3 regions of the Neobacillus sp. SRL179 genome follow, and region 1 is predicted to be linked to each of the others. Evidence: predicted binding sites of a transcription regulator. Region 1 holds the regulator's gene; each other region holds the start of a gene.

The links. Region 1 encodes LexA, which represses DNA repair genes until DNA is damaged. Its sites were predicted from a motif close to CGAACATATGTTCG; they were not measured.
Region 2: uvrB (excinuclease ABC subunit UvrB) is a predicted target of LexA. The motif match lies at 1,357-1,370, and genes of this name have one in related genera.
Region 3: parE (DNA topoisomerase IV subunit B) is a predicted target of LexA. The motif match lies at 1,901-1,914, and genes of this name have one in related genera.

Annotation. Positions count from the first base shown of each region.
Region 1 is NZ_OZ481792.1:1,747,015-1,755,399, reverse strand. Features, by position in the region: gene tkt (transketolase) at 1-119, opposite strand, end outside; gene AC4E8C_RS08715 (DUF896 domain-containing protein) at 334-564, opposite strand; gene arsC (arsenate reductase (thioredoxin)) at 666-1,088, opposite strand; gene arsB (ACR3 family arsenite efflux transporter) at 1,115-2,170, opposite strand; gene AC4E8C_RS08700 (ArsR/SmtB family transcription factor) at 2,195-2,542, opposite strand; gene AC4E8C_RS08695 (YneB family resolvase-like protein) at 2,835-3,506, opposite strand; gene yneA (cell division suppressor protein YneA) at 3,519-3,848, opposite strand; gene lexA (transcriptional repressor LexA) at 4,006-4,629, shown strand; gene AC4E8C_RS08680 (DUF4257 domain-containing protein) at 4,824-5,102, shown strand; gene AC4E8C_RS08675 (ABC transporter ATP-binding protein) at 5,193-5,987, opposite strand; gene AC4E8C_RS08670 (ABC transporter substrate-binding protein) at 6,048-7,088, opposite strand; gene AC4E8C_RS08665 (ABC transporter permease) at 7,122-7,961, opposite strand; gene AC4E8C_RS08660 (sugar phosphate isomerase/epimerase family protein) at 8,342-8,385, opposite strand, start outside.
Region 2 is NZ_OZ481792.1:4,015,122-4,023,506, forward strand. Features, by position in the region: gene uvrB (excinuclease ABC subunit UvrB) at 1-1,227, opposite strand, end outside; gene AC4E8C_RS20010 (CsbA family protein) at 1,501-1,740, opposite strand; gene panF (sodium/pantothenate symporter) at 1,820-3,271, opposite strand; gene AC4E8C_RS20020 (YhdT family protein) at 3,268-3,552, opposite strand; gene AC4E8C_RS20025 (cation diffusion facilitator family transporter) at 3,765-4,694, opposite strand; gene AC4E8C_RS20030 (ArsR/SmtB family transcription factor) at 4,862-5,230, opposite strand; gene AC4E8C_RS20035 (VTT domain-containing protein) at 5,407-6,723, opposite strand; gene AC4E8C_RS20040 (sensor histidine kinase) at 6,897-8,279, opposite strand; gene AC4E8C_RS20045 (response regulator transcription factor) at 8,284-8,385, opposite strand, start outside.
Region 3 is NZ_OZ481792.1:2,654,029-2,662,413, reverse strand. Features, by position in the region: gene parE (DNA topoisomerase IV subunit B) at 1-1,799, opposite strand, end outside; gene AC4E8C_RS13115 (CoA-binding protein) at 2,101-2,514, opposite strand; gene AC4E8C_RS13110 (sensor histidine kinase) at 2,662-3,588, opposite strand; gene AC4E8C_RS13105 (GGDEF domain-containing response regulator) at 3,604-4,899, opposite strand; gene AC4E8C_RS13100 (glycosyl hydrolase family 18 protein) at 5,107-6,846, opposite strand; gene plsY (glycerol-3-phosphate 1-O-acyltransferase PlsY) at 7,120-7,707, shown strand; gene AC4E8C_RS13090 (CapA family protein) at 8,160-8,385, shown strand, end outside.

The sequences.
Region 1 (8,385 bases):
TAAGTCATTGGTGCTGCACCCATTGGCAATCCGGGATGCCCAGAATTTGCTTTCTCGATTGCATCAATGGAAAGCGTGCGAATCGATGTTACGGATAAATCATCAATTGGATTAAACATGAATTACATCCTTTCTTTAAAACGGATACTAAATACATCCTTTATATTATATTGCAACCGAATTTAATTCAACAAATAGCCCTGAAATTAGAAATAAAAGTCACTTTGTTTGTTAGTCTGACACAGAAATCGTCTAACTATGTAAGCGAAAATCGAAAAGCTCGCCTAAGTGACGAGCTGACTTTTAGTTATGTCCAAGAAATCTCCATAACCATTAATGAAGTCTGTTTTTCTTTCTGGCTTTAATTTTTTCAGGTGTTACATCATTTCCTAATGGATCAACGATTTTTGTATTTGTTAATGTATCGAGCATGCTTGCTCGGAAAGTAGCCAAATATTCACTTCTTAGAGATGATTGCTCTTTTGCTTCTGATTCTGTTAAACCAGACGATTTAGCTTTTTTAGCTAGTTCGTTAATACGCGCCATTTTTTCTTTTGAAAGCATTAAGTACCATCCTTTCTAACAGGTTAAGACACTTGATTTTACTAAAAAATAGACCTCCTGACAAGGCAGAAGGTCTAGGGGTACAAATATTAAATTCTTTCTTACTCACCGGTTTCAGCAAAAAGCTTAATGCGGTCACCTATTTCGTCACGGACACGTTGGAAGAATGCCCACTTTTCTTCTTCAGAGCCTTGAGCTTTTGCCGGGTCATCAAATCCCCAATGAACTCGTTTTACACTTGGAGGTGTTACAGGACATTTATCAGCTGCATCACCACAGAGGGTTACAACTAAATCAGCACTATTTAAATATGCAGGATCGATAAGATCTGAAGTATGATTTGAAATATCAATTCCTTCTTCTTTCATCGCTTTTAAAGCATTTGGATTCAACCCATGTGTTTCAATACCCGCACTGCGTACTTCCCATTCATCACCTAAATGCTTCTTTGCCCAACCTTCTGCCATTTGGCTGCGGCAAGAGTTCCCTGTACATAAAAAGTATATTTTCTTTTTGTTTTCCATGTTGAATTCCACCTTTTAGATTAGAATTAGGCTGCATTTTCTTTAAAATATTTTCGTTTAAACCATAATGCCACGTTAACCAATGCAATCATGACAGGTACTTCCACAAGCGGCCCAATTACGGCCGCAAATGCTGCCCCGGAATGGATCCCAAATACACCAACAGCCACAGCAATCGCTAATTCAAAGTTATTACTTCCAGCTGTAAAAGCAAGCGTTGTTGTCACAGGGTAGTTCGCTCCAATTTTCCTTCCCATGAAAAAGGAAACAAAGAACATTATTACAAAGTAAATTAATAAAGGAATGGCGATACGTACTACATCTAGTGGCAGGCTTACAATAGCGTCCCCTTTTAGTGAGAACATTACGATAATCGTAAACAGTAGGGCAACTAGCGTAATAGGACTAATTTTAGGTATAAACACTTTCTCATACCATTGTCTGCCTTTTGCTTTTACCAATGTAAACCGTGTGATCATTCCAGCAATAAAAGGTATTCCAAGGTAGATGAAAACTGATTTTGCTACTTCAATCATCGTAATGTTTACCACTGCCCCTTGGATTCCTATCCATTCAGGAATAATGGTTACAAACACATACGCATAAACGGAGAAGAATAACATTTGAAAAATAGAATTAAATGCTACTAACCCAGCTGCGTATTCTGTATCCCCTTTTGCAAGATCATTCCATACAATAACCATTGCAATGCAACGAGCTAAACCAATCATAATGAGACCCACCATATACTCTGGTTTATCAGGAAGAAAGATAATCGCTAATAAAAACATAAGAATGGGTCCTATGATCCAATTTTGTACTAGTGATAAAACCAAGACTTTTACATCTTTAAATACTCTTCCAATTTCCTCATAGCGAACTTTTGCAAGAGGAGGATACATCATTAAAATTAAACCGATCGCAAGCGGAATCGATGTTGTGCCAACTTGCAATTTATTCATTCCTTCTACAAAGCCTGGAAAAATGAAACCCAAGCCAATACCGACTGCCATTGCTAGAAAGATCCAAAGTGTTAGGTATCGATCCAAAAACGATAACCGTTTTTTCCCTGTATTACTCATATTTACACACCCTTTTGTTTTCAGTTAACAACCACAACGAAGCGTAGGATTGCTTTTTTCTATCTGTTTGATCTTTTCCGTCTGAACTGGTACATGCTCTAAAATGTCCTCTATGAGTGCATACAAATCACTTTGTGAATTCAATGAATAATAAATCCACTGACCCCTGCGGTCCTCTTTTATTAACCCTAAGTCCTTCAATTTACGAAGATGCTGGCTGATTGAGGGCTGACTCATATCAAACACTTCTTGAAATTCACATACACAACATTCTCGTTGTTTTAAAATGGTCACAATGGTTAAGCGGGTTTTATCCCCTAATAACTTTAAAACGTTCGCTGCACGTTCTATATCGACAATTGATTTCACCAAAATAGTCACTTCCTTTTATATAAGTAAATAATCATATTCCTATTTGTATTTCTGAAATATGTAATAGTCTAATTTTCTGTAAGCACAGGGAATTTATACATATATGAATGTCTAATTCAATTAAATTAACATATAACTATTTGCTTATATATTAAAACTAAGTTGAATTTATTTCAAGAAATCAATTGTAAAGTTAATGTAAATAAATAAGATTGATAGCCGCAGCTACCAATCTTATTTTTAACGTTTAAACTATTTGTTTTCAACATGAATACACAACTTATAAATCTTTTCATATATCAATAGTGTTAGTTTCTATCTTTCCTTCACGCTCATCCATATATTCTTTATACCTTCTATGTACTGTTGCTTTACTTACGTCATATCCCAATCCTCTTAAGGTTGCGGCAATTTCATGAAAGGTAAGTTTCTTTTTCCGAAGATTTATTATCTCTTCAACAGGAATCTCTTTTTTATCTCTGCCGCCCAAGTGAATATTGGATAAGTTCTTATATGGGTCGAAGCCATCCTTTATAGCCCTTGCCATTCCCCTGCTGATTCTATATTTTGCAATCCGACTTTGAAACTCTTCAACCGCACTTAAAATTTCTAAAACCATTAAATCTGCATCTGATAAAAAAATCTCACCCTGATCCTGTATGGTAAAAACTTTTATATTCATTTTTCGCAGTTCATGTATAAGTGCAATTTTAGAATGTCCCCTTCCTAAACGGGTATCATCCTGAATAAGTAAAACATCAGCTTGCTTTTCTTTAAATAATGCTAATGCTTCAATAATTCCATCTCGCTCTACATCAAATCCACTATGTCTTTCTTCAATTGTTTTTATGACATCAAATTGGTTAACTTCGGCGAATTCTTGGAGTTCTTCCTTTTGTCTCTTTAATGATGTATCTTGTGTGTTTTTTTCCGTGCTTACACGGCAGTATATAATTGCTTTCATTGATCAGCCTTCCTATTCTTCTTCAGGAGCACTAGCTAATATGGTGGTAGTGGAGTCAGCCTTTTTACTAACGGGAATGATAATTTCTTCACCAGGAAAGATTTGATCACTCATATCTTCGTTATGCTTTTTGACCCAGCTGACGAACTCATCATTTGATAAGGAATGCTGATCTGCATATTGGTTTGAAATCTTCCAGAGTGAGTCGCCTTCAGAAATAGTTACTTTTAAATATTCTTGTTGATCAATTTCATGATTCTTTATTGATAATATAAATGCCAGTGAGCAGCTTAAGATTATGAGAGTAATAGCATACGAGTATTTTTTCCATAAGTTTTTCATATAAATGCACCTCGATAAGAATATATGTTCCCTTTTGCTGTTTTTATTATATTCCGAACATCTGTTTGTTGTCAACCATTTTTTCGAACTTATGTTTGTATAAGATGGAAGAACATGCTATAATAAAGACAACATTAACCAGGCGAGGTGCATTATCATGGTAAAGATATCTAAACGGCAGCAGGATATCCTCGATTTCATTAAAGATGAGGTCAGAAGTAAAGGGTATCCTCCTTCAGTCAGGGAAATTGGCGAAGCAGTTGGACTTGCTTCCAGCTCTACTGTTCACGGTCACTTAGCAAGGTTGGAAAGTAAAGGACTTATTAGGAGAGATCCTACTAAACCTAGAGCTATAGAAATTTTGGATGCAGATGAAGCAGCCAGCATTCCAAGAAATAAAGTTGTAAACGTACCAGTCGTTGGGAAAGTTACGGCCGGGATTCCGATAACAGCTATTGAAAATGTAGAAGAGTACTTCCCTCTTCCTGAAAGTCTTGCTCCGTCAGATGAACAAGTATTTATGCTAGAAATCATGGGTGAAAGTATGATAGAAGCAGGTATCCTTGATGGGGACTATGTTATTGTAAAACAGCAGCAAACTGCTAATAACGGTGACATTGTAGTAGCCATGACCGAGGAAGATGAAGCAACATGTAAAAGATTTTTTAAGGAAAAGGACTATATTCGTCTGCAGCCGGAAAACTCTACCATGGATCCTATCATTTTACGAAATGTAGCCATTCTGGGAAAAGTCATCGGAGTCTATCGACATATACATTAGGATAAAAAGAGCTGCGATCAGCTCTTTTTTATTTGGGAAAATTTCTTTAAATAAATAGCAATCATGAATAAATACTAAAAACTCAGTATTTTTACTCATGCTCATGTTGTTAATCTTTCATATAATAGTAGTACACCAAGATTTACCTTAGGTCCCAAAAATAATAGGCTTAAGGAGTGTGAGAAACAGTGTTAATGGACATTATTTTCTCGTTAGTGATTGGTGGGTCGGTTGGAATTCTTGGGCATGTTCGGAAGCATGGAAAAATCATTATGCCTCGAAGAACAAAAAAGTTCCTTTATCTCGGTTTTCTGGAAGAAGTACTTCTAGGTGCAATTGCCTCTCTTCTCCTCGTCCTGTATACAGCTCCTAATTCTTTTGTGGAGATTCTTATTTTCTCTATTATTGCAGGAATTACGGGTGATACCGTTCTGTATCAATTTAGAATAGTGAAACATGACGGAGAGAAATAATAGGTTTAGTTTCCCCAGTATGGATGCCTCCTTACTGGGGTTTATTTTTTTATTAATATGAAATAAAAAAAAGCTGTATAAAAACAGCTTTTAATTCCTTGCCAACACGCCCATTTCAGTAAAAACATCTCGAATTTGGTGTGTATATTCGCCAAATTTCTGCGTTTCTCTTAAACTCCAGTGCCTTGGGCGCGGAAAATCAATCTTTATTTCCTTTGTCACTTCACAAGGACGATTCGAGAGAATTAATACTCGGTCAGATAACATGACTGCTTCTTCTATGTCATGGGTAATTAAAAAACAGGTTTTTTTATGCTTCATCCATAGGTGTTCAATATCAGAACCAGTCCGCTCCCTTGTCAGGGCATCCAAAGCGCCAAAAGGTTCATCCATGAGAAGGATTTGAGGATCATGCAAGAGCGCTCTACAAATAGCTACCCGTTGCTGCATCCCTCCCGAAAGTTCTTTAGGATATTTATTCTCAAACCCTTCTAGTCCCACCAATTTCATTAATTCCGCTGCTTTTACTCTGTATTCCTTCAATGGTAATTTTCGAATTTCCGCCTGAAGTAAAATATTATCTATAATGGTCCGCCATTCTAATAGTAATGGTTTTTGAAAGATGATCCCTACATCCGTTCTAGGCTCATTCACCTCTTTCCCCTTTACCCTCACTCTGCCTTGTGTTTGTTTTACTAGTCCAGAAATAATCATCAGTAACGTGCTCTTACCACAACCGCTTGGGCCTAAAAGTGAAACAAACTCACCATCTTGCACGTTAAAATGGAGATCCTTTACTGCTTGCACTTCTCCATTTCTTGTTTGATACGTCTTTCCAATATGTTCAATTTCGATTAATGGCTTGGTAGCAATCTCTATTGTCAAAAGAATTCTCCTTCCCTGGATGAGCGTCACCGGGGCTGAATAAAGCCCCGGGTACCGCTTTTATTCTGGATTTAACTCATTTGTAAAGTAATCAGCAATTTCTTTACTTCCACCCATATCACTATATTTTTGAAGCGTATCAATAGTAGATTGTTGGTCTTTCGGAGCCATCCAGCCGAGTGGCTTACCTTCACTATTTTTAGTTTGTAAGCTCGTAATCATTTGTTCTACCTGTTTAGAGACAATCTCTTTATTGAGTTTAGGAGCATTTTTCAAGAAAATATCGATTGCCTCTTGCGGATTTTCTTTCGTAAATTCCCATCCTTTATTTGTAGCCTTGATAAATTTCTTTAGCATCTCAGGATTGTTTTTAATGGTGTCATTATGAACAACCAGACCTGTTGCATACATGGTAATCCCGAAATCTGCATATTTCACATAGTCTAAATCAAGCTTTTCATTTACTTCAATTCTAGGGGCTTGGTCATGATAGAAGCCAATAAATGCATCTGCTTTATCTGTTAACATGGCTGCTTCTTTTGCTGCAGGTGTTCCGACAGATAACTTTTTAACCTTTGATTGATCCACATTATTTACTTCTAACAACGCATCAAATACCTGACTTGGTGCATCACCTTGTGTCAATGCAATTGTTTTCCCAATAAGATCTTGAGGCGTCTTAAAGCCTTTTTCTTTTTTAAAGATAATCGAACTTGGGTTGACCTGCATATAGGCACCAACCATTTTAACCGGCATTCCATTTACAATTCCCTTTGACGAAGCAGATGCATCCGCATAACCAATATCAACTGATTTATTTGCTACTAGTTTAACGGTAGATGCTGAGCCATCGCCCTCTTGAATTTCAACGTCTAATCCCGCTTCTTTGTAATAGCCTTTTTCTAATGCAACAAAGAATGGAGCATGTTCACCATATAGGACCCAGTTGACGCGAAGCTTCACTTTTTCTAGCTTTTTATTGGCTGTGGTGGTTGATTTTTTCTCACCTTTACTTGATGTTTTCTCGCTGGTGCTGCCGCAAGCAGCTAATAAGACCAAGCTAAGGACAATTGCCAACGTCATTGAAAAAAACTTTTTCATCTTATTTCCCCCTTATTCCTAGTGAAAGTTTCATTATTTATCTTCTTCCATATTCTTGTTCCATGGAATAATCTTTTTTTCTAACCATTCAACAAGGTAAAAGAATAATAGTCCAATAACCGTTAAGATAATTAGTGCAGCAAATAAAAAGGTAGTGTCCATATTTCCATTTGCTACTAACAGTAAGTATCCTAACCCTTTATCCGCTCCAACAAATTCACCGACAATAGCCCCAACAACGGCTAATGTAATGGCAACCTTCAGTCCACTGAAGATATGCGGCAGAGCATTCGGGAATTGGATTTTTCTTAGGATTTCTAATCGGGTGGCCCCCATTGATCTGGCCAGCGAAATCATATCTGGATTTATGGAGCGCAGCCCGGCCACGGTGTCAATGACAATTGGGAAAAATGCCATGGAAAAAGCAACCAATACTTTAGGCAATGTCCCAATTCCAAACCAAACAATAAATAATGGAGCAATGGCAATTTTCGGAACGGTTTGCATGAAGACTAAAATAGGATAAATCGTTCTTTCAAAAATGGAAGAATACACAATTAATACAGCACAAGGAATTCCCACTATTATGGCTAGAAGGTAGCCTCCCAGTAATTCATACGTAGTGACCCACCCTTCTTTTAAAAGCGTTTGGTATTCCACAAACGTTTCCTTTATAATGACGGAAGGTGCCGGCAAGATATAATTTGGGATAGAAGTAACCTTCGTTATGATTTCCCATATAACCATCAGTAGAATAATAGTGATCACTGGCAGGTATTGTTTACTTCGATTTTTAATAGACTTTGAATTTGATTTTTTCAAAACATAACGTTTGTTTAAATTCTGCAATTCCAGCTCATTGGTGTCCTTCAAACGAATCCCCCCTTATTGTATTAACTTAAAAAATGTTGCCGTCTTTAATTTCAACCATCTCGAAGATGCCTTTCCACTAAAAAAAACTAATACCATATAAGCGCTTACAAAAACTTCCGAATTCAGTTCAATGATAAACAATATCTTTTAATTTAATCGAGAGCATTAGAAAATGAATGTTTACTCTTTTACCTCCTCATGCTTTACCTTCGCTTTATCTACTCCCTATTTTGAATATTTCGTTAATTAATGTCTTACGATATTAGGAGAAAAATTCTTAATTTAGGAGAAACATATATGAAAAGCTTGGGAAAATTCTTTTCCGAAAAGACCTATTATTAGAAAAGGAAGTGACTCTCTACATCACTTCCTTTTCATTGTTAAACATGTTTCAAATAGCTTTCCTTCATCTGATATAGGGTTT
Region 2 (8,385 bases), 2.3 Mb from region 1:
CTCAATCATCTCTGGCGTATGCTCAAGCTCAAATGGTCCTGGTGTAGCAGACACGAAAATGGCATTATGAATATGCTTTTCAAATTCATCAAAAGTGAGCGGGCGGTTATCGAGTGCGGATGGCAAGCGAAAGCCGTGATCGACTAACACTTGCTTCCGCGCTTTGTCACCATTAAACATACCCCTTACTTGCGGCAGGGTAACATGTGACTCATCGACAATCAGCAGGAAGTCCTCAGGAAAGTAATCAAGCAGAGTATAGGGTGTTGAACCTGGTGGTCTCAGTGTTAGATGCCGGGAGTAGTTTTCAATTCCTGAGCAAAAGCCCATTTCCCGCATCATTTCTAAGTCATAACGTGTCCGCTGTTCAATCCGCTGGGCTTCCAGCAGTTTATCTTCAGCCCTAAGTTCTGCAAGTCGCTCCTCGAGTTCCTTTTCAATATTCTCGATGGCAAGACGCATTTTCTCTTCTCTTGTAACGAAGTGGGAGGCCGGGAAAATGGCAATATGGGAACGCTCGCCGATGATTTCTCCTGTAAGAGCATCAACCTCACGAATCCTGTCAATTTCATCACCGAAGAATTCCACCCTTACGCAATGTTCGTCGCGGGAAACAGGGAAAATTTCGACGACATCGCCGCGAACGCGGAACGTTCCCCGTTTAAAGTCAATATCATTTCGTTCATATTGGATATCAATTAATCGATGGAGCAGCTGATTGCGTTCGATTTCCATGCCAGTGCGGAGGGATAATACCATCTCGCGGTATTCTTCCGGCGAACCGAGTCCATATATACAAGACACACTCGCGATAATGATGACATCTTTCCGCTCAAATAAAGAAGATGTCGCTGAGTGCCGTAGTTTATCAATCTCATCATTGATGCTCGCATCTTTTTCAATAAAGGTATCAGTTTGAGGCACGTACGCTTCCGGCTGATAGTAATCATAGTAACTAACAAAATACTCAACCGCATTATTTGGGAAAAATTCTTTAAACTCACTGTAGAGCTGTCCGGCCAACGTTTTGTTGTGGGCAATGACAAGGGTCGGTTTATTTATTTCTTTTATCACGTTTGATACAGTAAATGTTTTCCCCGTTCCTGTGGCACCAAGAAGGGTTTGATAACGCTTGTTCTCCTTAATCCCTTCAACTAATTGACGAATGGCTTCAGGCTGGTCACCTTGTGGCGAGTACTTTGAAACTAATTCAAATTGGTCCATCACAATTCATTTCCTCCCATAAAAAAAATCACTCCACAGCTAATGAGTGCCGGTTTGGTGCTGGAAAGTGGATTCGCTAAAAATACATATTAACATTCTACCACATTCCCCCAAAAACAAACCACCAATATGCGAACTAGTATTCGATTTATTTAAAAAAGTAGAAGGTTCCAGCCTCTGTACACTGGAGACAGGCTGCTACATAAGTTTCCAAGAATTCATTCTGGTGATCTTATAAAAAAAGCCTGTCCAACTTAATGGACAAGCTTCACAATTTTAGCTATGTTTAACTGCTCGCGGTTTCATTTTGGCAGCGAGCCAGAACCCAGCGGTAAGCGAGAAGGCATCAATGACAATAAGATAAAATGTGTCGGTGTACCCTTTATAGACAGATGCAGCAATGAGCGCAACGGTTAAAACAAGTCCGATGAAGCGATTATAAGTGACCCGTGAAAATAGTAATACTAGTAAACCAGGCATAATCAGTGCCGAAAATATCCTAATTACCTCAAACAATGGGTTCACCTCATTCCATTTAATTCTGTTAATTCATTTTAAAAATTTACTAGCAAAATTGCAACTAAAAACTCTATGCTTATTCCTCAAGCTTGATTAAATGGTCCGCTGCCTTCTGCTGAGAAAGGAGACTGACTAGTATAAATGCTAAAAATGAAAGAATGATCGGCATGATGACCGTATGAAACCCAAAGGCATTGGGATGAAAACGATCGAGGAGAATATATGATCCCATCCCGACTATCATGGCCGTGATGGCTCCGTACTTGTTTCCCTTGCTCCAATATAGACCTAAAATGACTGGCCAAATAAAGACAGATTCCAGGCCGCCAAACGAGAATAGATTTAGCCACACAATTAAATCAGGCGGACTTAACGCCAGGATAATGACAAAAATCCCAATTATGGCGGTGACACTAAAACTAATCTTTTTCACCTGGTTATCTTTTGCGTTCGGCTTGATGTAATTTAAATAAACATCCTTTACAAGGGCAGAGCTCACCAAGATGAGTAAAGCATCCACGGTCGACATGATGGCTGCCATGGGAGCGGCGAGAACAATTCCAGCCACATAGGGCGGCAGCACCTTCATCGACAATAACGGCATTACCGTATCACCGATTTTCACACCTGGAAGAACTGGTCTAGCGAACACACCAATTAAATGCATTCCGAGCATGATGAATCCGACAACAATGGTCCCAATAATGATTGCACTATGCATCGCCCTTGAATTTTTATAAGACATGGCCCGGACCGTAATCTGAGGCAGACCGACAACACCCACTCCAACTAAAATCCAATACGATGATACATAGGAAGGTGTTAAAGTGCGCTCAGCTCCAAAGGGACTGATTAAGTTGGGATTTTCGGCTGCTAAATCAGAAATAATCTTTGGAATTCCTCCTCCAGCTTTAATGGTCGCAATTAGGAGAATCAAGGTTCCCATAAACATCACGACCCCTTGTACGGCGTCTGTTAATGCTACAGCACGAAAGCCGCCGACAATAACAAAAACAAGGACAGAAAAGGCAAAGATGAATAATGCGGTTGTATAATGCAAGCCTGTAAGCGATTCTACAAGCCGAGCCCCGCCGATCCATTGGGCCGTCATCGATGAAAAAAGAAATATGATGATACTTGCCGCAGATAAGATCACAACCGTTTTACTTTGATAACGCTCTTTTAGAAAATCAATTAAGGTAATAGCCTTGTATTGCCGTGCCACAATCGCAAATTTCTTACCTAGCACCATTAAGGTGAAATACCCCGTTGCCAGCTGTGCCATGGCCAAGAACACCCATCCCAGTCCCTGGGTATAAGCAACCCCTGGTCCGCCGATAAAACTGCTTGCACTGCCATAGGTCGCTACCATCGTCATCGCGAGGATGAACCCGCCCATTTGCCGCTCCCCTAGAAAATACTCCTCTAGAAAGGAACTCGATTTGATGACATGTTTGTTGGACCAAAGACCCACAGTGAAGATGATAAGTAAGAAAATAATCAATGGTGTTATAACAGCCCAGTTCACTTGTTTTCCTCCTCTTCCAATTCAAAGGGCACATCTTTAAAAAGTACCTTTACTGTAAAGATGACGAGAAACAACATAACGAGGGAACCGACGATACAGCTGTAAAAGAACCACGCTGGTAAACCAAATATGTACGAATAATTCTCCACTTTATCTGAACCAAGTCCATATCCGAAACCATACCACAAGATAAAATTAATGATAACAAGGATTACTCCAATTATTGCTTCCCGATGGGCAATCTTAAAACGCTTGTCCATTGGATCAACTGTCTTTTTCAACAGTGTTCCTCCTCCTAAACCATGTTCCTATTATTTTTAACTAACCATGAACATTTTACCAAACAATCGATAGAGATAAAGAAAAATGCACAAAAAAACCTACTGGAAATGTCCAATAGGCTGGTGTCAGGCACCAATTACTGTTTTCACACTATAATTATCTTCAGATATGTAGTTTGGGTGTCAGGCACCCAAACGAAACGCACACCCAATTAGTTACATGTTCCGTGCGGACTTGGGCAGCCGTTGGTTTGTTTTTCTACTTGGATGGTGCTGTGCTCAATGTGGAAATCATCATGAAGAATACGCTGTGACTGTGACAGAATCTCATCGTGAATCGCTTCATCCGAAATAGAAAGATGACAGCTTAATACGGGATAACCAGAAGTAATCGTCCAAATGTGGAGGTCATGCACTTCCTTCACCAAAGGGATTTTCCTTAATGCCTCTTTGACTTCTTTTATATCAATCTGTGTTGGTGCACCCTCCATTAGGATATGGAAGGAATCCTTTGCCACACGGAATCCGCTGACCAAAATTAATAGTGCCACGATAACGCTGGCAATCGGGTCTGCAATACCCCAGCCGAAAAACATAATGAGGAGCGCAGCAATAATCGCACCAACAGAACCTAGCATGTCACCAATAACATGTAAAAAGGCACTTCGGATATTTAAGTTTTCGTCCTTATCACCTTTCATTAATATCCATGCTGCGATTATATTAACCACCAAACCGATCACAGAAATCAGCAGCATTCCCGTACTTTGCACCTCTGGTGGAGCGAAAAAGCGCTGAATGGCTTCATAAAAAATATAAACAGAAATGACAATCAGCGTTAACCCATTCAATGCTGCTGCAATAATTTCAAATCGTTTGTAGCCATACGTTTTTTCCTGTGACACCTTTTTCTCACCAAGCTTAATCGCGTAATAGCTTAAGCCAAGGGCTGCTGCATCACTCAGCATATGTCCTGCGTCAGATAATAACGCTAAACTGTTTGTTAGGATTCCGCCAATCACTTCAATAACCATAAACAAGGCTATTAATATGAAAGAACTTAATAATGCTTTTTTATTACTTGTATGTGAATGACCGTGTGAATGGCCATGTGAGTGGCCATGATGGTGATGGTGACCCATGTTTATCCCCCCAAGCTCTCTTGTTAAAATCGCTTTCTATTTATCTGATTCTAAATCGGAAAAATTCCGATTACGTTTAGTTTTTCTCTTAAGTTTTATTCCATTCATGCTGTCTGGACAGTAAAAGGATATCCTCTTTTAATTCTTTTACCCTTCTATTTAATGGCTTACTCTCGCCCGACTAGCTCCTTCTGGTGCGTAAAGGCAATGTGAATGAGTTGTTTCACATGATCATCATCGAGTGAGTAATAAACGAGTTTTCCGACCTTTCGATATTTTGCTAGGCCAAGGCCTTTCAAATGGCGCAGATGGTGGGAGGCAGTCGCTGTCGTTGCCCCTACAATATTGGCTACATCACAAACGCAGAGCTCCTCTTCTAATGTCAGCGCATAGGCAATTTTCATGCGGGTTTCATCAGATAATGCTTTAAAAAGCTTAGTTACAGAAACAATATTGTCTTTTTTAAGCTGCTGTTGAACTCGTGCCACTTTCTCATCGACTGCACAAGGAATCTCGCAAACATCTTGTTCTTTCATCTTTTCACCAACTTCATTCAAATGTTTATTTGATTATATCATATTCAAACAGTCGTTTGAGTGTCAATGATTTTGCCATAAAATTAGAGGTAAAAAGCTCCATTAACCTAAATAAAAAAGAAGAACCGCATGGCTCTTCATCAGACAGGTACATATTCACATTTTCCTAATACTCATTATGAATTGGAAGGCTTTAGTAACCCCGTTTCAATGCTTTTCAATAATCTAAAAATCTCGAGGAGAAGGATATTTATTCCGAGCCACACGCCTCCAAACACATAGCCTGCCGCAACATCACTAGGAATCTCCACATTAAAATACACACGACTCACGGCGATGAAGGTTAAAAGAACCAGAACGGTGATCGGTACCATGGTGTGAACCCAAATCCTTTTTGCATGACGAACGACGATAAATACGATAAATCCATAAATAACGATTGTCATAAGCATTTGCTCACTAGGAAATGTATATAACAGCTGATCGATGAGCGATCGAGAGATCGGTGAGAGCTTATGAAAAACGATTCTCAACGTTTCCTCATAAAGCTCCCCACCGCCAGCCACCAGCCCAAGAGACAGCCATTCAAGCAGTCTGTCCCGACCTCTCCAGAAAATCCAAGAAACGCCAAAGATAATAAGTACCCAGAGAAATTTTCTAGAACCCATGAAAAAGAAGAGATTCATTGTTCCTTCCCAGCTCTTATTAAACGTTAATGGTACGAGCACACTGACAATTTCATTAAAGTCCGAAAACTCTCCACCTAGAAAATCTTGGACCATTCCAATCATTAGAATGATTAGTCCTAACGTGGAAGCAGCTGTAATACCAAGTAAAAGCCCCACCTTTTTTCGCGAATGAAACACGTTCAACGTAAAATTCAATAACTTTACAGCTCCACCTTCCATTTCGTATTTGTACTTTTTATAAATATAAAGAGCAATCAATAAGACAGCTGCAATGATTCCTCCAATAAGGAGGTATTTTTTAATAGATTGATGAAATTGTTCCCATTGCGGACCTAATATTTTTCCCAGCGTAATAAACACTGTTACCCATAAAAATGCCCCGCTATAGGCAAACAGGGCAAACCTGCGGAACGTGATCCTAGTAATCCCTGAAAAGTAACCAGTGATATGTCGAACCCCAGGAATAAAGTAGGCAATAATCAGTACCTTATTTCCATGCTTGCTAAACCATTGGGACGTTTTCTCAATCTTATCCGGCCCCAAATGAAAGCGATGACCATACTTATCAAAAAATGGCGTACCTAATTTAAAACCGATCCAATAAGATATGGTCATCCCCATGCAGGCCCCAATTCCCGCAACTAAAATACTTAACAGCCAATTTAAATGGCCTTGAAATACTAAAAATCCACTGTAGCTCATCAAGACTTCACCCGGTAAGGGGACCGCTATTAATTCGAGTAAAAGAGCACCAAAAAGGACAAGATACCCATATTGATCAATGTATGCCGTCAGATTTGTCATGGTCTGTCCCCTTTCTTGAATAAAGTGCAAAAACAAGCTCTTGTTTATGTAAATACCCTAAATTAATTTTTTCCTGACTCCCTCAACTGAATCAGGGCATTAGGTAAAATCGCATAAATAAGAACTGCTATTGGTAAAAAAATAAAACATATTACGAATAGTTTGATGATCACTCAAACGTCATTTCTTTTCAACTTTTCATTCGGTAAAAATAATTCTACCTCAGTGCCAACACCTTCCGTACTTTTCACTTTGATTTCCCCATGATGCTGCTTCATGATATTTTTAGCAATCGACAACCCCAGTCCCGTTCCACCTGTTTCACGGCTTCTAGCCTTGTCCACCCGATAAAAACGCTCAAAAATATTTTCAATTTCATGGGCAGGAATACCAATCCCAAAATCCTTTACTTTTATAACAGTGAATTGCTCATTAGAATTTAGATAAACCTCAATCTTGTCTGTGCTATATTTAATGGCATTATCGATTAAAATGATAATGGCCTGTTTTAGTTTCAACTCATCTCCTGTCACAGAAATAGCAGCACCATTATATTGGAGATCAATCTCCCTCTTATAGGCACTTTTCAACTGTTTGATGATGTTCTGACATAAAGTAACTAAGTTGATCGATTTCATTTCTAAGTGACTGCCAGATTCCGTATCTGCTAAATCAAGAAATCTTTCGGTCATGATTTGAATTCGTGTTGCTTCGGAATGTATGGACTCAATTGCTTCAAGTGCATCCGTTTCATTTCGAATCCCCCGTCTTAATAAGTGATCTGCATAACTTTTAATTACGGTTAGCGGTGTTTTTAATTCATGGGAGGCATCTGAGATAAATTGCCGTTGTTTTTCGATATTTTTTTCTAATCTTCCGATCATACGATTAAAGGTAACGGCCAATTTTTGCAGTTCATCCTTTGTATCATGTTGGATGATAATTTTTTTCGGGATTCCGCTTCGTTCGATATCCTCCATGGTATTGATCATGTTCGAGATTGGCCTCATGATAAAATTGGATAACCATCTGCCGCCAAGAAGGGATATTATCGCTCCTAAAGCCGTGCACAAAGCAAGCAGAAAAAGCAATAAGTCCTTTCCTAATTCCAAGCCGACTAATTTTTCGCCAATTTCTAATGTTCCAACCACCTGACCGTCCGATTTGATGGGAACCCTCACAATCGCAATTTGTTCTTCTTGGTGATTAAGACTAATCGTGCGCCTCTCCGTTTCTTTTTTAGCAGTGAATTTTGCTTTTACTTTCTTTGCTAATTGCCGATCATTCGTTAGTTGGTGCGCAATTTTGGAATTAGGCTGAACCTTACGGATAAACGAATGAGTTGTTAAGTAAGGGGTTAATTCCTCCTTAATAGCTGTTTGAGAATCATGCTTATTCATTTCTTTTATCACATTATTCGCCTTTTGAAACAACTGATTATCTTCCATATTGACCGTAATTTTCATAAAGGAAAAAAAGACGACCGCATTAACGGCAAGTAATACACAAAGTACCCAAGCGGAAGTAATGAGATTTATTTTTGTGGTAATTTTCATCTGTTTAATTCTCCTTTACGGTATAACCAATTCCCCTTACAGTCTGAATAATCGGTGTTTCATTAAAACCTTCTTCAACTTTCTTTCTTAGATGTCTGATAAACAC
Region 3 (8,385 bases), 910 kb from region 1:
AATGTGCGTGTTTCTGGATCCATTGTTGTTTCCCAAAGCTGGTCAGCGTTCATTTCACCAAGTCCCTTATAACGCTGAAGAATATAGCCTCTGCCCACTTTTTTAATGGCATCTTGGAGATCATCGTCACTCCAAGCGTATTCAATAATTTCTTTCTTTCCTGTCCCCTTACTAACCTTATACAAAGGGGGAAGAGCAATAAACACTTTACCTGCTTCAATCAGCGGTTTCATATACCGATAAAAGAATGTCAGTAATAGGACTTGGATATGAGCCCCGTCAGTATCAGCATCAGTCATAATGACAATTTTATCGTAGTTGATGTCCTCAATAGTGAAGTCAGCTCCAACTCCGCCGCCGATTGCATAAATCATCGTATTGATTTCTTCATTTTTAAAAATGTCAGCAAGCTTTGCCTTTTCCGTATTAATGACTTTACCTCGGAGTGGCAGCACTGCCTGAAAGCGTCGGTCACGGCCTTGTTTAGCAGAACCTCCAGCAGAATCACCCTCCACTAGGTAAAGTTCGTTCTTTTTCGGATTTCGGGATTGAGCAGGAGTAAGCTTGCCTGAAAGAATCGTTTCAGATCGTTTTTTCTTTTTACCGCTTCTAGCATCTTCACGGGCTTTTCGAGCAGCCTCGCGAGCTTGAAAGGCTTTGATCGATTTTTTAACTAGAAGTGAGCTAATATCAGGGTTTTCTTCAAGGAAGTAGGAAAGATGTTCTGATACAACGGAATCAACAGCAGATCTTGCTTCGCTAGTGCCTAATTTCCCCTTCGTTTGACCTTCAAATTGGAGTAGATCTTCTGGAATTCTAACAGAAATAATGGCAGATAATCCTTCGCGAATATCATTACCTTCAAGGTTTTTGTCTTTTTCTTTTAAGAGGGCCACCTTACGAGCATAATCGTTAAATCCCCGAGTCAAAGCTGTTCTTGCCCCGGCCTCATGTGTCCCGCCATCCCTTGTTCTCACATTGTTAACAAAGGATAAGACATTTTCGGAATATCCATCATTAAATTGAAATGAAAATTCTACTTCAATTCCATTTTGCGTTCCTTCAAAGCTGACAACCGGATGGAGAGTTTCTTTGTCTTCGTTTAAGTATTCAACAAAAGCCTCAATCCCATTTTCATAATGAAATACCTCATGTAAATCATTACGGTCATCATGAATCTCAATTTTTAATCCTTTTAGTAAGAAGGCAGACTCTCTTAACCTCTCACATAAGGTTTCAAAGTTATAAGTGGTGGTCGAAAAAATGGTCGAATCTGGTTTAAAGTGGATCGTGGTACCTGTTTGATTGGTTTTACCGATTTTTTCAAGTGTAGTGACCGGTTTACCACCATTTTCAAACCGCTGTTCATAAACAAATCCGTCCCTTTTAATGGTAACAACTAACCATTCTGATAAAGCATTAACAACGGAAGCACCTACACCGTGTAAACCGCCACTGGTCTTATAACCGCCTTGGCCAAATTTCCCGCCTGCATGGAGTATAGTTAAAATTACTTCAGGAGTAGGTTTTCCCATTTTATGCATACCGGTTGGCATCCCGCGTCCTTTATCTAAAACGCTGATTGAATTATCTTTGTGTATTCTTACAATGATTTGATCACCAAATCCACCAAGTGCTTCATCGACGGAATTGTCAACAATTTCATAGACGAGATGGTGAAGACCCCGTGCATCCGTGCTGCCAATGTACATACCTGGACGTTTTCTAACCGCCTCAAGACCTTCTAGTACCTGGATGGCATCATCATTATAATCAAAAGTTTGCTGAGTCCTTGCCACTAAAATACCCCTTTCATACCAAAAAAACATAAAATGCGTTTAACGCATTTTGGAAAATCATTCGTTAAAACGAGTCATGTATCCTTTTAAATAATGATTATAGAACGAATGTTTGCTAATGTTTGCCACTTTTATTTTAACACATGTTCTCATGGCGTCTATGCTTAATTGTAGCGATTTATTTCGTTTTGGCAAATACCAAATGTAAAACAATCTATTTTTGTCACATAATTTTAGCGCGTATTTGGAATAAAAATGAAAAAAAACTGCTATTTATTAGCAGTTTTTTTCAAGGAATTTATTATTTTGTTAACGCATGTTCCACTTTAATGCAACGATTCATGATAACAGTATAACCCTTTTCTTTTAAGAACTGATAGGCTTCTTCATTTTCAAGCCCCAGCTGCGCCCAAAAGACATCCGCATCTATTTCATCAAATTCTTTAGCTACATCAAATAATTGTTCAGAACGACGAAAAACGTTAACAATATCTACATGTCCTTCAATATCCTTTAAGGATGCCACCGCTTTTACCCCTAATACTTGATCCACAGTTGGATTCACTGGGATAATATCATAGCCTGCTTTTTGCATGACAGCAGTCACTTGGTAGGAAGTTCGCTCAGGATTATTACTTAGACCTACAACAGCAATTCGTTTGGCTTTTTTTAAAATTGCGCCAATCTCTTCCCGGCTTGGGTTTTCAATTGTCATATAAATCACTCCAATATTGTGTTTACTTTATTTTACTCTTTTCCTAAATAAACACATAATGAAACGCTTACAAATTTATCTGCGGATAGCAGCAGCCACTTTTGTAAAAATAAAAAAGCCCCCTATAAATGGAAGCTTAAGATTGATTTATTTAGCAAGTTCGAGTGGTTCTACGACAGAAACCTTGGGTACCGATAGACAAAAACTCGCTCCGTGTTCAGTGTTCGTAACTTTAATTTGACCATTCATATTTTCAATGATCATTTTTGTCATATAAAGACCTAAACCAGTTCCATTTGGTTTAGTTGTAAAAAACGGATCGAAGATTTTATTCAGTACATCATCATCCATTCCACCAGCATTATCAATAAGTTCTGCAGACACAAATTCCTCTGTTTCATCAAGGTGAATCCATATTTTCGGATTTCTAATAGCCTTTTGGACAAATGTATCTCTTGCATTGGTTAAAATATTTAGGACAACTTGACTAAACTCGTTTGGATATCCATAGGCTGACTTTTGTCCTCCATACTCAAATTCTACATCAATCCCATAAAAGGTAAGACTGGGTGAAAAAATAAACAAGGCATTTTCAATAGAGTTTCCGATTAAAAATGGCGATTTTTCATTACTTGGTGTATAGAATTTTCGAAAATCATGGATGGTTCGAGACATATGGTTAATTTGAACCATACTTTCTTTAATAAATCTGTCAATATATTGTTCATCAATCACACCAAACGCAAATTCTTCGCGGACATCTTGGACGAGGAGAGACAAATTATTTAATGGCTGACTCGATTGGCGGCCCATACTTGCAACCATTTCCCCCATGGAGGCTAATCTAGAATGCTGAATTAAAAAATGGTCCTTCTGTCGATTAGCTGCTATTTCTTCTTGTATTCGCAATTCTAAATTTCGATTGTTGACCTCATGAGCTTCTACTAACTCTCGAAAGCTATTTTCTTTTTCCCTAAGCTGCTTCAATAACTCACGATTCTTATAGATATTTTTACATTGTAAGATCAATAATAAAACCATGACTAAAGATATAAAAATATAAAAATAAAGCATGGAAACTCCCCTCTATCATTCTTTGCTGTACAAGGTTACACAGTTTCTACCTTTCATCTTTGATTGGGTAAGGGACTGTTCTGCCGCTAATAACAATTCATTTTTTGATTCCCCTGCACAATATTCTGTTACACCAAAGCTGCAGGTTACTTGCCCAATATGAATAAATTTAAATTCTTCAATAATAGTGCGGATTGATTCTGCCAGTTCTACTGCGTTAGGACCATTTGTTTCAGGGACAAGAAGGATAAATTCCTCACCGCCCCAGCGTGCAAACATATCACACTCCCGTATCCTTTGTTGGACTATGGTAGAAATGGTCATTAAGACTTTATCTCCTGCTGATTGACCAAATCGATCATTAATCGTCTTAAAAAAATCTATATCCATCATGATAAGTGAAAATGGATGTCCAAAGCGTTCAGAACGTCTCATTTCAGCTGCTAATAGATCTTTAAATTTCACGCGATTAAAACTATTTGTCAGTGGATCCATCATTGAAAGCTGTTCTCTTTTTCTGCTTTCTTTTTCTAAATTCGTTATATCCGTACAAATAAATAATAATTGCTTTGTTTCAGGGATGAAGCCTGCCTTCATCACATAGTTATAATCCATTCCATCCGTTCCTTTTAATCTAACCTTTGCCATATTTCTCCCATTTGCAAGAAACTCATCTATCCATTTCCCTTTATCTTTAGGGTAGAAATAGTGTGGATCCTCAACAAAGAAGCTTGCAAGGAACTTACTTTTAAAAACACTTGGACTGACCTGATTCATTCCTGTTAAATTGGTCAAAGCCTGATTCCATTCCACAATTTCATCGTTTTCAATGATGAAGATAAGATCATCCTGAAAATCAAGGAGGGACCTTGTTAATTTTTTTTGCTTATCAAGTTCTTTTTCCAATTGTATTTGGTAAACTGACTTTTGAACGGCTTGTAGAAATAAATCTAAATCTATCGGTTTTAAAATAAATTGGTTGACATTAGTTTCGATTGATTGAGCAAAAAAGTCATGATCATCATGGGTGGTTGTCACTATCACTTGTACTTTTTCATCTATTTCACGAATTCTTTTGATCATTTCTAATCCGCTCATTTGGTTCATTTTAATATCGGTAATTATTAAATCAGGTTGATATTTTTGATAAAGCTGGAATCCTTCTTCCCCGTCAATTGCAATGTGAATTTTAGCAAATCGACGCTTTAAAACACGTAAAAGTTTTTCACGGGAGAACTTTTCTTCCTCCACATACAAGACACTTATTTCCGGGTATTGATAATTAAGATATTGCAGGATATTTCTTGCCATACGATGATCACCTCTTTCAAATAATATGTAAGAAAACCGACCAATCTTGATCCTGACTTGGTCGGTTTAAGTTCTTGTTTATTTATTTTATCTGAAATAGTAGGTATCTGATACGGCTGTCATTGAATTAACACAAATGGTTTGAAAATTCTCCATATTTTCGTAATAAAATTGTCTAGAATTTTCTTGTAAGACTAGTATTTAAGTCTATTTTTGGGTTACTGTCTGGTCTGGATTTAAATTTATGGCAGACCAAGCTGTCTGATCACCAAATGTTCTAGACCATGTTCCGATGCCTGCTAGTTGATATTTAGTGACTAAATCCACCCTTTTCTTTAAGGAGAATTCGTCCTCTATCCAAATTTTATAGGTGGCCTTTTCATCTGCAGCCACGTATTCTGCATAGTTTTGGCCGCTTTCTTCATCAAATCTTGTCTGCAAATCCTTTTCAGCCAGCCATGCCTTTACTTTATCCATAGAAAGAGCTTGTGCTGTAATCTCAGTCGAACCATCAGGATTTGTTTGTTCCTTCCAGAGTCTTGCATATAATGGAACTCCAAGGACTAATTTTTCATTCGGTACCTCTGTTAAAAGGTTATTTAGGTTTCTTTCCACCCAAGGCAAACTTGCTACACTTCCGGCACCAGAAGCAGCACTTGTATGTTCATCATACGCCATAACAATCAGATAATCAGCGATTTGAGCAAGCTTCTCTCGTTCATAAAAAGAAGACCAATTATTGTTTTCTCCTGCTGAGAACGTAATGTCCATTGATACCACTAAACCAGCTTCATGAAGGTAGGGTGCGGCTTCCCGCATCAATTGAGTGACAAGCGGCCCATCCTCAGGATTCACGTTTTCAATATCGAAGTTCATTCCTTGTAACTGATACATCTGGCTGAAATGGAGCAGCTGCCGAATGATATTGGCACGGGTTTCAAAGTTCTTTAGTGCTTCATGTGTTAGGATCGGATCAAAAGCATTGGAAAATACACCCCATACTTGGTAACCCTTAGACTGTGCCCATTTACTGTATTCAAGTGAAGCCAAGTTTTTTATTGAACCATCGTTTGCAGCAAGTGAAAACCAAGTAGGCGACACGACATTCACTCCGGGCATTTCTTGGATTTTAGTAAAATCAGGATTTTTGGTATAAACGGGTTCCCATGTTAGCTGAATAGGGCCGTTGAACTTAGATATCGAGAAGGATTTCCTTTGGAGCGGTACATGTGTGATTACACTATCTTTCTTTTCAACATAATCTTTTTTTATGTATCCACTTATCCCGTTCGTTTTCCTTACAAGATAAAATTCCCCTTTTTCACCTTCAATGGTAACAGCCTCCTTTTTGTTCATTTCAGCTGTATAAGGTGATTTCCAACTAGGCTCTGTCCGTAATCTAATTTTTTCTTTGTTTAGTTCTTTATCTATTAATCTCCCATTCTCATATTTGTCCCCATCTTCCTGCACCCAAATGGCTTCACTCTGTGGTAATTTTTTATATTGAATGGGATATAATGTGAGGATTGGCTCAAGGGCTACAAATATTTCCCCATTCTGTGAGATAATGGGAGACAGTTGCAATTTGATCACCTTTTGATTAACAAAATAAGTTAAAGAATCTGTTGGCATTTGAACAACTTTATCTTTTGTGGTAATAATGATCGACTTTGATTTTTCATCATAAAGGATATCTTTATCAATATTTTCTTTTAAAAATGTAAGTGGAACAAACAGTGTGTTTTGTTTAAATAAGGCATTTCCCCGCTGTTTTCCATTAAATAAAATAGGATTTTCACCATGAAAAAACTCTTCTTGATCAGTCGACGCAAATGGATAGAATAATAGCAAAATGGAAGTAATAATGAGTAGACATGCACCAATCATTCCTCCGATAATCACCCATTTTGGTGCCTTTTTATGATGCTGATATGAAACTCTTACCATTAAACATTTCCTCCTTAGTTCTATCCTAAGGGATTCTTTAGGAATTGAGAAGGTAAATTTCACTCATGTTGAAATTTTCTGCCCCTCTTAATGTAACTTATCTATGAAAGGGATAGTGTTTTTTCACAAATACATGGTAAAATAGAAGAACTGAAACCAGATTGAAAAGTAGTTAGAGGATCTGTTTTATCTGTTGGGATACTCTCAAAGCTTTACATTATAGGATTGCGTGTTATTACGGTAGAAAAGTTAATATTGAAGGAGAAATCGTTAATGATTCAAATTATTTTAGTCTTGGTTCTTGCCTATTTGCTAGGTTCCATACCTTCGGGATTAATTGTTGGAAAGGTATTTTATAAAACGGATATTCGCGAACATGGGAGTGGCAATTTAGGTGGTACGAATACATTTCGAACACTTGGTGTAAAAGCGGGTTTAGCCGTTACATTAGCTGATATACTTAAAGGGACATTAGCAGCAGCACTACCCATTCTCTTCTCTGTTGAAGGAATAAGTCCTTTACTCGCCGGTGTATTTGCGGTAATGGGACATACCTACCCTATTTTTGCAGGATTTCGAGGTGGGAAAGCTGTTGCCACTTCTGGCGGTGTCTTGTTGTTTTGCGCACCATTCATGTTTATCACGGTCTTAGTCATCTTTTTTATCAGCTTATCCATATCAAAATATGTGTCCTTGTCGTCGATGCTTGCCGGTATCTGTGGTGTTATTTATGCCATTATTATTTGGGACATCCCCCTCTTAATTGTGGTAACCTTAATGGCATCGTTTGTTATATACCGTCATCGGGCTAATATTAAGAGAATTATTAATAAAACAGAACCAAAAATAAAATGGCTATAAAGGAACCAGGTGGTTCTTTTATAGCCATTTTTTATATATTTAGCAATTTAAATGAGTAGTTCCCCATTACATCTTGGACATAATCTAATTTGGTATTATTAAAATAAACGCTATCCTTTTCATGGATGAGGATGATCAAATCGTCAAATTCAAAGGTGTGATCTCCAGTAATTTTCTGCTCTTCCAGAGACAGATTCAGCTTTGGGCCCCCTCAGCCAATTCCCATATTAAGTCGTAAGAAAAGCTGCTCTTCAGGTGTTTTCTGTTCAGTCCTTATTATTTCCAGCAATTTTTTGTATGCACTTTCTGTTATCTTAAACATTTTTTTCACTATCCTTACAGTTTTAAATAATATCAACAAAGATTCAATGTTAATTTATCTATTAATATAATATAGTATAACCAAGGAGCATTAAAATATTTTGCTTGGAGACTTTTGACAAGGAGATTCTATGAAAAAAAGACCCATACTCCCCTCTGTTTTCATTATTCTTGCTTCCGGTATAATAGCTAGTGTTCTTTTATTCCAGCAAATGAAAGCGTTTGACAAGAAATCCACTATTAATAGTTTCAAAATACATACTCCACGACAATACCTTCCTGTCAATAATCGAGGACTGACTGAAAAAGTTACCATTGGGGCCATCGGTGATATTCTCATCCATAGTCCTATTTATC